Regions from separate parts of the Streptomyces hundungensis genome, predicted to be linked through region 1. Evidence: riboswitches for the same ligand, from Rfam matches in the RefSeq annotation. Region 1 holds a riboswitch; the other holds the start of a gene.

Region 1 (7,153 bases):
AACTCCGCAAACGAGGCAGAGAGTTGGCGCCCCCGGCCATTCATCGTCGGCCCCCCTCTGACCCCGCACCGCAGACAGCGCCGTCCGCACCGCCCACGCATCACCGTGTCTCCGAAGTGAGAGGCGACCCACCATGCCGCTGCATGTCCCCCCGGCTCCCGCGCCCGCCCTGCGCAGCGTCCTCGCGGCACTCGGTTCCCCCACCGCCGTGCGCGAGGCCCGCACCCCGGCCCTCCGCTCCACCGAAGGTCCGCTCACCCCCGAACTCCCGCTCCCGCTCCACGTCCTGGACGGGATCACCCCGGGCGGCCGGACCCCGCGCACCCGCCTGGCCGGCTGGCGCTTCCTGATCAGCGACCCCGACCATCCGGTCGCCGCCGCGGACACCCGCCTCACTCCGGACGGTTGGGCCTTCTCGCACTTCTTCGAGGGCCCCTACATCGCCTCGACCCAGCGCGCCCTGCGCCAGGCCGAGCCGCTCGCCACCCACTACCAGCCCCGGCTGCTTTCGATCCCCGAGCTGTACATGCTCACCCTGTGGCTGCACACGGACACGAGCGCCGACGGCGCCTCGGGCAGCCCCGCGCCCCACGACCTCCTGGTGCCGCTCGCCCCCGCCCCGCCCGGCATCTGCGCCCATCGTCCGCTGCGGGTCAGCGAACTGCTGCCGGTACTCAGCCTGCGTCTGGCCACCGCCCCCCTGCTCGGACAGCCCGTCTGACCCCTGCCGTCGGCGCCCGGCGAAAAAAGTGCCCCGCGACCAGCGTGGTCGCGGGGCCTGGTGTGTCTATGCTGCGTACGCGCGGCCTCAGCCATACGGGCTAGTCCTGCCGGGCCACCCCGAACCACCCGAAAAGACAGGCCAGTTGAGCTGAACCGTCCGCACGGGTGACACGTCATTAAGCAGTAGGAAGCGCTGCCGCGAAATCCCTGCGGATTGACTCCCGTGGGGCAACACTGGGAACGGACCGACCGACTTACTACGGGGGGCGGCCATGAACAACGCATCGAGCCGCAGCACACTCACCACAACGCAGCGAAAGAACGCATCCATGTGCCAGCACCAGCCAGCCTGCCCGACAGCCTTCTCCGCCGACCGGGAAGCCGCGAAGCCCGTGGCACACCACCCGGAGCAGGGCTGGAGCCTGCTGTGCAACGGTGTCCTGCTCTTCGAGGACACCGGTGAGCTGCTGCCGGACGGGCAGATCATCGCCCCGCACCGGTCGCTCACGGCGGAGCAGGTGGCGACCGCCGCCTAGCGCGGCTTCGTACGGACAGCGCGCGTAGGGACGCCTCCCCAGCGGAATCGTCCCGCACGGACACATGAGGGCCGGCCCGGGGAAAACCCCGAACCGGCCCTTACGCATGGGTGGGTCAGTGGTCGTACTCGTCCAGCGGCGGGCAGGAGCAGACCAGGTTGCGGTCGCCGAAGGCTCCGTCGATGCGGCGGACCGGCGGCCAGTACTTGTCGGCGGCCGACACCCCGGCCGGGAAGACGGCGTCCTCGCGGCTGTAGGCGTGGTTCCACTCGCCGCCGAGCGCGGCAGCGGTGTGCGGGGCGTTGGCGAGCGGGTTGTCGTCGGCCGGCCAGACGCCGGAGGCGACCTTCTCGATCTCGCCGCGGATCGCGATCATCGTGTCGCAGAACCGGTCGATCTCGCCCAGGTCCTCGGACTCGGTGGGCTCGATCATCAGCGTGCCGGCCACCGGGAACGACATGGTCGGCGCGTGGAAGCCGTAGTCGATCAGGCGCTTGGCGATGTCGTCGACGCTGACGCCGGTCGCCTTGGACAGCGACCGCAGGTCCACGATGCACTCGTGCGCGACGAGGCCGTTGGGGCCGGTGTAGAGCACCGGGTAGTGCGGCTCCAGGCGCTTGGCGATGTAGTTGGCGGCGAGCACGGCGACCTGGGTCGCCCGCTTGAGGCCCTCGCCACCCATCAGACGGACGTACGCCCAGGAGATCGGCAGGATGCCGGCCGAACCCCAGGGGGCCGCGGAGATCGGGCCGACGCCCGTCGCGGGGCCGGCCGTCGGCTGGAGCGGGTGGTTGGGCAGGTACGGCGCGAGGTGGGCGCGCACACCGACCGGGCCGACACCGGGGCCGCCGCCGCCGTGCGGGATGCAGAACGTCTTGTGCAGGTTGAGGTGGGAGACGTCGCCGCCGAACTTGCCCGGCTTGGCGAGGCCCACCAGGGCGTTGAGGTTGGCGCCGTCGACGTACACCTGGCCGCCGGCCTCGTGGACCTGGGCGCAGATGTCGGCGACGTGCTCCTCGAACACGCCGTGCGTGGACGGGTAGGTGATCATCAGCACCGAGAGCTCGTCGCGGTACTGCTCGATCTTGGCGCGCAGGTCGGCCGCGTCGACCTCGCCGTCGTCGGCGGTCTTGACGACGACGACCTTCATGCCGGCCATCACGGCGCTCGCCGCGTTGGTGCCGTGCGCGGACGACGGGATGAGGCAGATGGTGCGCTGGGTGTCGCCGTTGGCGCGGTGGTAGGCGCGCACCGCGAGCAGGCCCGCGAGCTCGCCCTGGGAACCGGCGTTGGGCTGGATGGACACCGCGTCGTACCCGGTGACCTCGGCGAGCCGCTCCTCCAGCTCACGGATGAGCGTGAGGTAGCCGGCGGCCTGGTCGACCGGCGCGAAGGGGTGGATCTGCCCGAACTCGGGCCAGGTCACCGGCTCCATCTCGGTGGTGGCGTTCAGCTTCATGGTGCAGGAGCCGAGCGGGATCATGCCGCGGTCCAGCGCGTAGTCGCGGTCGGCGAGCTTGCGCAGGTAGCGCAGCATCGCGGTCTCGGAGCGGTGCTGGTGGAAGACCGGGTGGGTCAGGAAGTCGTCGGTGCGCAGCAGCGCGTCCGGCAGGGTGTCGGCGGCCGTGGCGTCCAGCGCCTCGATGTCGGCATCGGCCCCGAACGCGCCCCAGACGGCGGCCAGTTGGGCCCGGTTGGTGGTCTCGTCACAGGCGATGGAGACGGTGTCGGCGTCGACGAGGTGCAGGTTGACCCCGCCCTGACGGGCGGCGGCCACGGCCTGGGCGGCCTTGCCCGGGACCCGCACGGTGAGCGTGTCGAAGTAGGCGCCGTGGACGACGTCGACCCCGGCGGCCTTGAGCCCCTCGGCGAGCAGGGCGGCGTAGCGGTGGGTGCGCTGGGCGATCTGGCGCAGCCCGTCCGGGCCGTGGTAGACGGCGTACATCCCGGCCATGACCGCGAGCAGCACCTGCGCGGTGCAGATGTTGCTGGTGGCCTTCTCGCGGCGGATGTGCTGCTCGCGGGTCTGGAGGGCCAGGCGGTAGGCCTTGTTGCCGTCGGCGTCGACGGAGACGCCGACGAGGCGGCCGGGCAGGCTGCGGGCGAACTTCTCCTGGACCGCCATGAACCCGGCGTGCGGGCCGCCGAAGCCCATCGGGACGCCGAAGCGCTGGGTGGTGCCGACGGCGATGTCCGCGCCGAGCGAGCCCGGCGAGGCGAGCAGGGTGAGGGCGAGCAGGTCGGCGGCGACGGTGACGATCGCGCCGAGCTCGTGGGCCGCGTCGATGACCGGCTTGAGGTCGCGGACCTGACCGGAGGCGCCGGGGTACTGAAGCAGCACGCCGAAGACACCGCGCTCGGCGACCTCGGCCGGGATGCCGTCGCTGAGATCGGCGACGACGACCTCGACGCCGGTCGGCTCGGCACGCGTCTGGATCACGGCGACGGTCTGCGGCAGGGTGTCGGCGTCGACGAGGAAGACCCCGCCCTTGACCTTGCCCACGCGCCGGGACAGGGCGAGCGCCTCGGCGGCCGCGGTGCCCTCGTCGAGCAGCGAGGCGCCGGAGGTGGGCAGGCCGGTGAGCTCGGCCACCATGGTCTGGAAGTTGAGCAGCGCCTCGAGGCGGCCCTGCGAGATCTCCGGCTGGTAGGGCGTGTACGCCGTGTACCAGGCCGGGTTCTCCATGACGTTGCGCAGGATCACCGGCGGCGTGAAGGTGCCGTAGTAGCCGAGGCCGATCATGGGGGCGAGCACCTGGTTGCGGTCCGCGAGCTGTCGCAGCTCGGCGAGCACCTCGGCCTCGGTCCGCGCCTCGGGGAGGTTCAGTGCCCCGGCGCTCTTGATGACCTCGGGGACGGCGGCGGCGGTCAGCTCGTCGAGCGAGCCGTAGCCGACCTGGGCGAGCATCTTGGCCTGAGCCTCGGCATCGGGCCCGATGTGGCGCTGCTCGAAGGGGATGCCACGCTCGAGCCGGCTGAGCGGAATGCGGTTGGCGGTCATGACGGAGGCCTCCTGGTCGCACGACCTGCGAGGGGTACCACGGCGCGGGTACCCGGACGGCCTCCCCCTCTGTCATCTCAACCTGAGAGCTTCACCGGGGCGCGCGGGGGCGATCCGGTTTTCACCGTCGGTGAGGAAAGGTTCCGCCCGGGCTGACGTGCCCGTGCTTCCCCCGTCCTGCTTTCCAGAGTGACCTCGTCCGTGCGGTCCGTGGGCCTGAGAGATTCCGGGGAGGAGTTGCTCCTTCGGCGTCCGCCGAGCACTCAGGGAGCACTTCGGAGGACTCTCCCGCACGGGGTCAGCAGCCGTTTGCCAGCCTACCAGCGCGCTCCGAGCCGATTCTTTGTTCAACTGCTCAAGTGGCCAACACCCACGATGTGCCCTTTCGTAGTGCTTATGGAGCAGTTGTAACCGGTTGCGACCAGTTGGAGGGACCGTGCAGACCGATATCGATCCGCGCAGCCTGATCGGCCGCAAGGCATACGACCGCAATGGACACAAGATCGGAACGGTGGACGAGGTCTACCTCGACGACGCCACCGGCGCCCCGGAGTGGGCCGCCGTACGCACCGGACTGTTCAGCAGGGACGCCTTCGTCCCCCTGGAACCCAGCACCCTGGTCGACGAGACGCTGCGCGTCCCCTACGACCGCGCCCTGATCAAGGACGCCCCCGACTTCGGCGTGGGCCGCCACCTCTCCCCGGAGCAGGAGCTCCAGCTCTACCACCACTACGGCCTGGACATCGCGGCCCCCGACCCCGGCCCACCTCCCTCCGACCGCGACTTCGGCCGACTCGCAGGCGGCGACATCTGACCCAACCCCCCACCCGCGCGCACCGCCTGCCGACCCGTCCTCGGCCCCTCGGCGCTCGCTGCTTCCCCTCCCGCCCCCGGCCCGCCCTAGGCCGCCGCCTCCCCGCCCGCCTCCGGATCACCCCCGGTCGCCGCCTTCCCTACCGCCCCCGACCGGACCTCGGCTGCCGCCTCCCCATCCGCCTCCGGCTCTTCTTCGGCCTGCGCCGCCGTCTCCGCAGCAGCCCGCTCCACCAGTGGCAGCGGTTCCGAGGGCTCCAGGTCGGGGTCGTCCACCTTGAACGTTCGTACGCGCCCGGGCACCCGGGCCGTCGGCGTCTCGAAGCGCACCGTGACCCGCCCTACGCCGCTGCCCTGCACCCACCCCGGCCCGTACTCGACATGGCGTACGTCGTGCCCGGCCAGCCACCTCCGCTGAGCCGGGCCTTCCACGGCCTCCGCCGGGGCCCCCGCCTCCGCCTCGGCCGCGCGGGCGGGCTCCTCGCTCTCCGGCTCCTGTGCGCCCTGCTCCCCCGCGGCCTGGGCGAACAGGTCCTCCTGGGTGTAGTCGGCGAGCCCGGTGACCCCGACGCCGAGCAGGCGCACGCCGCCCGTGGTGTCCACCGATTCCAGCAACCGCGCCGCGGCCTCCCGGACCACCGCGGGATCGTCGGTGGGGCCGCGCAGCGTCTCGGAGCGCGTCAGCGTCGAGAAGTCGTACCGCCGGACCTTGAGCACGATGGTGCGCCCCGAGTGCCCGGAGGCCCGCAACCGCTGCACACACCGGTCGGCGAGGCGCCCCACCTCGCCGGTGATCCGCAGTCGGTCGTGCAGGTCCACGTCGAAGGTGTCCTCCACGGACACAGATTTGGCATCCCGCTCGGCCACCACGGGCCGGTCGTCGTACCCCGACGCCATGCGGTGGAGCGAGGCCCCGTGCGACTTGCCGAGGAGCCGTACGAGCTCGTCCTCCCCCGCCTCGAAGAGGTCCGCCACGGTGGTCATGCCGGCCCGCCGCAGATGCTCGCCGGTGGCCGGGCCGACGCCGGGAAGGATGCGCACCGACATGGGCGCGAGGAGGGCGCGCTCGGTGCCGGGCTCCATCAGCACCAGGCCGTCCGGCTTCGCCTGCTCGGAGGCGATCTTGGCCAGCATCTTGGATCCGGCGAGGCCCACGGACCCGCTCAGCCCGGTGACCGCCCTGATGTCCCTGCGCAGCCGCTCACCGGCCTCCCGCGCCGCCGCCGACCCGAAGGCCACCCCGCCGGCCTCCAGGTCCACGAAGGCCTCGTCCAGGCTCAGCGGCTCGACCAGCGGGGACAGCCGCCCGAGCAGCTCCATCACCTGCTCGCTGATGGTGCGATAGAGCTGGAAGCGCGGCACCAGATAGGCCGCGTTGGGGCAGAGCCGCCGCGCCTGCGCCATGGGCATCGCCGAGCGGATCCCGAAACGTCTCGCCTCGTACGAGGCCGTCGAGACCACGCCGCGCGGACCGAGACCGCCCACCACGACGGGTTTTCCGCGCAGGCTGGGCTTCGACGCCTGCTCTGCGGCGGCGAAGAAGGCATCCATGTCCAGATGCAGGATGGTCGGCGCGGCTCTCACACCACCGATGCTGCCCTACGCCACTGACAATCGGCCCCGGCGCCGAGCGGTCAGACCGCCCGGTTGCGCCGCCTGGCCAGCTCATCGGCCGGGTTGTGCCCGACCAGGGTCTCGCCGGTGTCGACGCGCTCACCGTGCAGCTGGGAGAGGGCCGCCTCGACGTCCCGCCACACCACGCCCACCGCGATCCCGAAGATCCCCTGACCGCCCTGGAGCAGGTCCACGACCTCGTCCGGCGACGAGCACTCGTAGACGGTGGCGCCGTCGCTCATCAGCGTCATCCGCTCCAGATCGCCAAGGCCGCGATCGCGCAGGTGCTGCACGGCGGCCCGGATGTTCTGGAGGGCCACACCGGTGTCGAGGAAGCGCTTGACGATCTTCAGGACGACGACGTCCCGGAAGCTGTAGAGGCGCTGGGTGCCCGAGCCGTAGGCCGGGCGGACGCTGGGCTCGACCAGGCCGGTACGCGCCCAGTAGTCGAGCTGGCGGTAGGTGA
Region 2 (7,153 bases), 4.4 Mb from region 1:
GATGATGTTCACCGCGAGGCCGCCGCGCGCCGTCTCCTTGTACTTGACGCTCATGTCGGCCCCCGTCTCCTTCATCGTCTTGATGACCTTGTCCAGGGACACCTTGTGGCTGCCGTCGCCGCGCATCGCCATCTTGGCGGCGGTGACGGCCTTCACGGCGGCCATGCCGTTGCGCTCGATGCACGGGATCTGGACCAGACCGCCCACCGGGTCGCAGGTCAGGCCCAGGTTGTGCTCCATGCCGATCTCGGCCGCGTTCTCGACCTGCTCGGGGGTGCCGCCGAGCACCTCCGCGAGCGCGCCCGCCGCCATCGAGCAGGCGGAGCCGACCTCGCCCTGGCAGCCGACCTCGGCGCCGGAGATCGAGGCGTTCTCCTTGAAGAGCATGCCGATCGCGCCGGCCGCGAGCAGGAAGCGGACCACGCCCTCCTCATCGGCGCCGGGCACGAAGTTCATGTAGTAGTGCAGCACCGCCGGGATGATGCCCGCGGCGCCGTTGGTGGGCGCGGTCACGACCCGGCCGCCCGCCGCGTTCTCCTCGTTGACGGCCATCGCGTACAGCGTCGCCCACTCCATGGCGTGCGCCTCGGGGTTGCCCTCGGCGCGCAGCTGGCGGGCGGTGGTGGCGGCGCGGCGGCGGACCTTGAGGCCACCGGGCAGGATGCCCTCGCGGGACATGCCGCGCGAGACGCAGGCCTGCATGACCCGCCAGATGTCCAGGAGCCCGGAGCGGATCTCGTCCTCGGTGCGCCAGGCCTTCTCGTTCTCCAGCATCATCGCGGAGATGGACAGGCCGGTCTCCCGCGCCAGCCGCAACAGCTCGTCGCCGGTGCGGAAGGGGTGCTTGAGGACGGTGTCGTCCGGCACGATCGGGTCCTCGCCCGCCACGGCGTCCTCGTCCACGACGAAACCGCCGCCGACCGAGTAGTACGTCTTCTCCAGGACCAGCGCGCCCTCGACGTCGTACGCGAAGATCGTCATGCCGTTGGCGTGGTACGGCAGCGCCTTGCGGCGGTGCAGGACCAGGTCGTCGTCGTAGGAGAAGGCGATCTCGTGCATGCCGAGCACATTGAGGCGCCCGGAGTCCTTGATGGCCTCCACCCGCTCGTCCGCGCTCTCGACGTCGACCGTGCGGGGCGAGTCGCCCTCCAGGCCGAGCAGCACCGCCTTCGGCGTGCCGTGCCCGTGGCCGGTCGCGCCGAGCGAGCCGTACAGCTCGGCCCGTATCCGCGTGGTGTGGGCGATGAGGCCCTCGTTCTTCAGGCGCGCCGCGAACATCCGGGCCGCCCGCATCGGGCCGACGGTGTGGGAGCTGGACGGGCCGATGCCGATCGAGAACAGGTCGAAGACCGAGATGGCCACGGAAGACTCCTTGTGGGGGTTGGTAGACGCCGTTGTCTGCCGGGTGGTGCAGAGGACAGCTGGCACAGCATGGGATGGGGCACCGCGCTCACTACCAGTGTGCGCGGTGCCCCGGGACTCCGTACGGAATGAAGCGAGAACTAAAGCGTACGAAACTACTTCAGGCCGGGGTACAGCGGGTGCTTGGCGGCCAGAGCGGACACCCGGGCGGCCAGGGCGTCCTTGTCGAAGTCCGGCTTCAGGGCCTCGGCGATGATGTCGGCGACCTCGCGGAAGTCGTCCTCGCCGAAGCCGCGGGTGGCGAGCGCCGGGGTGCCGATCCGCAGACCCGAGGTGACCATCGGCGGCCGCGGGTCGTTCGGGATGGCGTTCCGGTTGACCGTGATGCCGACCTCGTGGAGACGGTCCTCGGCCTGCTGGCCGTCGAGCTCGGAGTTGCGCAGGTCCACCAGGACCAGGTGCACATCGGTGCCGCCGGTCAGGACGTCGACGCCGACGGCCTTCACGTCGTCCTGGACCAGGCGCTCGGCCAGGATCCGGGCGCCGTCCAGGGTGCGCTGCTGGCGCTCCTTGAACTCCTCGGACGCGGCGACCTTGAAGGACACCGCCTTGGCCGCGATGACGTGCTCCAGGGGGCCGCCCTGCTGACCCGGGAAGACCGCCGAGTTGATCTTCTTGGCGAGCTCCTGCGTCGACAGGATGACACCGCCGCGCGGACCGCCGAGGGTCTTGTGCGTGGTGGTGGTCACGACGTGGGCGTGCGGCACCGGGTTGGGGTGCAGGCCCGCGGCGACCAGACCCGCGAAGTGGGCCATGTCGACCATCAGGTAGGCGCCGACCTCGTCCGCGATCCGGCGGAACGCGGCGAAGTCCAGCTGACGCGGGTAGGCGGACCAGCCGGCCACGATGAGCTGCGGCTTGGACTCCTTGGCCAGGCGCTCGACCTCGTTCATGTCGACCTCGCCGGTCTCGTCGACGTGGTACGGGACCACGTTGTAGAGCTTGCCGGAGAAGTTGATCTTCATGCCGTGGGTCAGGTGACCGCCGTGGGCCAGGTTAAGGCCCATGATCGTGTCGCCCGGCTTGAGCAGCGCGAACATCGCGGCCGCGTTCGCCTGGGCGCCCGAGTGGGGCTGCACGTTGGCGGCCTCGGCGCCGAAGAGCGCCTTGATGCGGTCGATCGCGATCTGCTCGACCACGTCGACGTGCTCACAGCCGCCGTAGTAGCGGCGGCCCGGGTAGCCCTCGGCGTACTTGTTGGTGAGGACCGAGCCCTGGGCCTCCATGACCGCGACCGGAGCGAAGTTCTCCGAGGCGATCATTTCGAGGGTGGACTGCTGACGGTGGAGCTCGGCGTCGACGGCGGCGGCGACGTCCGGGTCCAGCTCGTGGAGGGGCTGGTTCAGAAGCGACATCAGACGATCCCTGTGGTCTCTAGGTCAGCTGGCGAATTCGGTGTACTCGTCGGCGGAGAGCAGGTCGCCCGGCTCGTCCGTGACCTTCACCTTGAACAGCCAACCGCCCTCGAACGGGGCCGTGTTGACGAGCGACGGGTCGTCCACGACGTCCTGGTTGGCCTCGACGACCTCGCCGGTGACCGGGGAGTACAGGTCGCTGACCGACTTGGTGGACTCCAGCTCGCCGCAGGTCTCGCCCGCGGTCACCGTGTCACCCACCTCCGGGAGCTGTACGTACACGACGTCACCGAGCGCGTTGGCCGCGTGCTCCGTGATGCCGACCGTCGACACGCCGGCCTCGGCGTTCGACAGCCACTCGTGCTCCTTGCTGTAGCGCAGCTGCTGGGGGTTGCTCATGACCTGAATTCTCCTGTACGCGGGGGAGTGCTGCTGACGGGGTCTCGAAGAGTGTCTCGGACCGCGGGACGAGAAGGGGGACGCCGAAGGGAGGCGAGCGTCACTTCTGGCGCTTGTAGAAGGGCAGCGCGACGACCTCGTAGGCCTCGTGCGTGCCGCGGATGTCGATGCCGACCCCGGTGGTGCCGGGCGCGGCGTGCGCGGCGTCGACGTACGCCATGGCGATCGGCTTGCCCAGCGTCGGCGAGGGCGCGCCCGAGGTGACCTCGCCCACGACCTCGCCACCGGACACCACGGAGAACCCGGCGCGCGGCACCCGGCGGCCCTCGGCGATCAGGCCGACGAGCTTGCGCGGCGGGTTCGCGGCGGCCTTCTCGGCGGCGGCCTCCAGAGCCGTCCGGCCCACGAAGTCACCGTCCTTCTCGAACTTCACGACCCGGCCGAGCCCCGCGTCGAAGGGCGTCAGCGCGGTCGTCAGCTCGTGCCCGTACAGCGGCATGCCCGCCTCCAGGCGCAGCGTGTCGCGGCAGGACAGGCCGCACGGCACCAGGCCCGCGTCCTGACCGGCCTCGGTCAGCGCGCGCCACAGCTGCTCGGCGTGCTCGGGGGCGACGAACAGCTCGAAGCCGTCCTCGCCGGTGTAGCCGGTGCGGGCGATCAGCGCGGGCACGCCCGCGACGGTGCCGGGCAGACCCGCGTAGTACTTCAGGCCGTCCAGGTCGGCGTCCGTGACGGAGGCCAGGATGCCGGGGGACTCGGGGCCCTGCACGGCGATCAGCGCGTACGCGTCGCGGTCGTCGCGGACCTCGGCGTCGAAGCCGGCCGCGCGCTCGGTGATCGCGTCGAGCACGATGCCCGCGTTGCCCGCGTTGGCGACGACCATGTACTCGGTCTCACCCAGGCGGTAGACGATCAGGTCGTCGACGATCCCGCCGTCCTCCTGGCAGATCATCGTGTACCGGGCGCGGCCGAGGCCGATGGTGGCGATGTTGCCGACCAGCGCGTAGTTCAGCGCCTTCATGGCGTCGGGTCCGGTGACGGTGATCTCGCCCATGTGGGACAGGTCGAAGAGCCCGGCGCGGGTGCGTACGGCGGTGTGCTCGTCGCGCTCGCTCCCGTAGCGCAGCGGCATGTCCCAGCCCGCGAAGTCGGTCATCGTGGCGCCCAGCGAACGATGCAGGGCATCGAGGGAGGTGAGGCGGGGGGCGTTGCTCATGGATGGTGCTCCAAGGTCCCGGGGCATGACGGTCGACGACATCCTCCCCATCTGTCATCGGAACCTGAGAGGTTCACCGGCGCGCGTCGCGCGGCACGGCTTGCACCTTGGGTGGGACCGCCCGGCAGAGGACGGCCCGCTTTTCAGATCTGCCTCGTCCGCGCGGTACGGGGCCTGAGAGATTCAAGGGAGAACTTGCTCCTTCGGCGCCCCAGCGCACAGCTGCTGAGGACTCTCCCGCGCGGATTCGAACGGCCGGTATGCAGTTGGCGCGCACATCATTGCACGCATCCCGGAAGCGGCACATCGCCGGTGAGCTATTACCGGCTCTTTACACTTCCCCAGCAGCGGTTCAGGATCCGAACAGGGGGGAGTGCCATGACGGTTGACCACGAGAGGGGCCGGGTGCGGGAGGTCCCCGCGCCGGGAGGGGCGGGCCGGGCGGTGCCGGCGCCGCGCACACCGGAGGCGAACGAGGCGGTGACCGACGAGGCGGTACGCGATCTGCGCGGGCGCCCCGAGCGGAGCGTGCCGGAGCTCCTCTTCGACCCGGGCGACGTCGTGGTGGTGTCGGGCCTGCCCGGCAGCGGCAAGACGACGCTGATGCGGCGCGCCGTCACCGACCGCCGCATCGACTCCCAGGACACCCGGCTCGCCTGGCAGCGCCGACTGCCCGGCATCCCCTACGCCCTGTACCGTCCGCTCACCCGGACCGCCCACTTCGTCAGGACCTGGTGGGCGCTGCGCTCCGGCGACAGCCTCGTCGTCCACGACTGCGGCACCCAGGCCTGGGTGCGGCACTGGCTGGGCCGGGGCGCCCGGCGCCGTGGACGCGCGCTGCGCCTGATCGTGCTCGACGTGCCGGCCGACACCGCCCTCGCGGGTCAGGCGAGCCGGGGCCGCTGGGTCTCCCGGTACGCCTTCGCGCGCCACCGCGGCGCGGCCCGGCGCCTGATAGCGCAGGTGGAGGCGGGACGGCTGCCGACCGGCTGCGCGAGCGCCGTGCTGCTCGACCGAGACGCGGCTTCCGCGCTGCGCCGGATCGGCTTCGGGCAGTAGCCGCCCCACGACGCGCGCCGGATCCTCACCCGGCGCGCTTTCCCCGGGCCGCTCCCACGGCGTTAGGGTCGAGGGGCACGGCCGAGGCAAGCCGGCAGGCATCGGGGTCCGGGGGAGAAGGACGGCACATGAACTTTCCGGAGCAGGCGTTCGCGCATCCGCTCGGCGGCGGAGGCTGGCCGGGCAACGAGCTGGAAGAGGCCATGTCCGCGGCCGTCGGGCAGCCGAACGCGGGCCCCCGGCTCATAGAGGTCCTCGGCCGCAACGCGGTGTGGGTGCCGCTGCCGGCCGGCGGCAGTCAGCAGAGCACCGACCTCGACCTGCCCACCTTGGAGCTGGACGGCGCCCCCTATGTGCCCGTGTACAGCTCCGAGCAGCAGTTCCTCCAGTGCGTCGGCTCTCACATGTCCTTCGCCGTGGCGCCCGCCGTCGAGTTCGCCCGCGGGCTGCCGCCGCAGCTCGGCATCGTGGTCAACCCCGAGGGCGTGGTGGGCATGCCCCTGCCCCCGCCCGCCGTCGCCGAGCTGTGTCGTACCGGGCGTACCGCGCTCGACGGACCCGCGTCCGGTGCCCGGGTACGCCTCTTCGAGCCGGACTGGCAGGAGGACCCGGTGGACTTCCTGGCCGTCGCGGCCGAGGAGTTCGAGGCGATCGGCGTGGTACTCAGCGCCCGCCGCGCGCTCGCCTCCATCGAGGGCGAGTCGCCCACGCTCTTCATCGGCGTGGAGTTCTCCACCTGGGACGGAGCAGGACGCAACGCGCCCATGGAGGCCCTGGGCCGGGCGCTCGGCCGGGTGCCCGTCGACTGGCCCGTCAATCTGGTCCTGCTCGACGTGACCCAGGATCCGGTCGCCACCTGGATGCGCGAGCGGGTGCGGCCCTTCTACGCCCGGGCCCGGTAGGCGACGACCACCGACGACAGCGCGGCAGACGGGCGTGCCGGGCTCCCGCGTCCCAGACCGGATCCGCCGGACAGGCCCTAACCTGGTTTCATGACCCTTGCAACCCCGCAGCCGCACGCGTGTGCCCGGGGCTGCGGGGCGGCGCAGGCGTCGGCACGGCGGAACTAAGAGGGGCGGGACCCAGGGTGAGCGCGTCAGGCACCGCGGCGGCCGGGCAGGTCGAGCACATGCTGCGCCAGGTGACGCCCGGGCGCTACGACGTGTACGAGGCGCTGCTCCACGCGCTCGCCGACCCCGCGTCGGGCCGGCTCTGGATGCTGCTGTGGAACGGCAGGGCCGGCTCCCCGGACGCCCAGTACGGGAACATGGAGGTCGACGGGGTCTCCTACGCCCCCTGTGTGACCTCCGCGCAGGAGCTCGCCGCCAGCGGGTGGAACCGGGCGCACGAAGTGGCCGGCGCCCTCGACGTCGCCCGGGGCCTCTACCCCGACCACTACGGGATCTGGCTCAATCCGCACGCCCCCGGCGGCGGCGTCGGCATCCCCTGGACTGATCTGCGCCGGATCGCGACGGGCCTCGACCGGATGCCCGCGGGGCCGCTCAGGCTCTGTGAACCGACCGTGGAGCTCCCCCAGTTCTACGCCCTGCTCGCCCAGCACGCCCACCGCACCCCGGCGGTGCGTTCGCTGCGCCGTGCCTGGGTGCAGCCCGCGCTCGGCACGCCGTACCTCGCGATCGGGCTCGACCTGTACAGCACCGCCCCGCAGTCGGTGGACGCGGTGCGGGCGATGATGCGGCAG

The links. A riboswitch is a leader RNA that binds a small molecule or an ion and turns the genes downstream of it on or off. The one in region 1 is predicted to bind glycine.
Region 2: another riboswitch for glycine. It lies ahead of gcvT (glycine cleavage system aminomethyltransferase GcvT); the one in region 1 lies ahead of gcvP (aminomethyl-transferring glycine dehydrogenase).

The regions. Positions count from the first base shown of each region.
Region 1 is NZ_CP032698.1:7,118,459-7,125,611, reverse strand. Features, by position in the region: gene DWB77_RS31645 (hypothetical protein) at 134-721, shown strand; gene DWB77_RS31640 (DUF5999 family protein) at 1,053-1,259, shown strand; gene gcvP (aminomethyl-transferring glycine dehydrogenase) at 1,375-4,260, opposite strand; glycine riboswitch at 4,455-4,561, opposite strand; gene DWB77_RS31630 (PRC-barrel domain-containing protein) at 4,697-5,074, shown strand; gene DWB77_RS31625 (DNA polymerase IV) at 5,161-6,657, opposite strand; gene DWB77_RS31620 (MerR family transcriptional regulator) at 6,708-7,153, opposite strand, start outside.
Region 2 is NZ_CP032698.1:2,709,925-2,717,077, reverse strand. Features, by position in the region: gene DWB77_RS12055 (L-serine ammonia-lyase) at 1-1,362, opposite strand, end outside; gene glyA (serine hydroxymethyltransferase) at 1,518-2,777, opposite strand; gene gcvH (glycine cleavage system protein GcvH) at 2,802-3,176, opposite strand; gene gcvT (glycine cleavage system aminomethyltransferase GcvT) at 3,277-4,392, opposite strand; glycine riboswitch at 4,546-4,642, opposite strand; gene DWB77_RS12035 (AAA family ATPase) at 4,771-5,451, shown strand; gene DWB77_RS12030 (enhanced serine sensitivity protein SseB) at 5,580-6,353, shown strand; gene DWB77_RS12025 (enhanced serine sensitivity protein SseB C-terminal domain-containing protein) at 6,539-7,153, shown strand, end outside.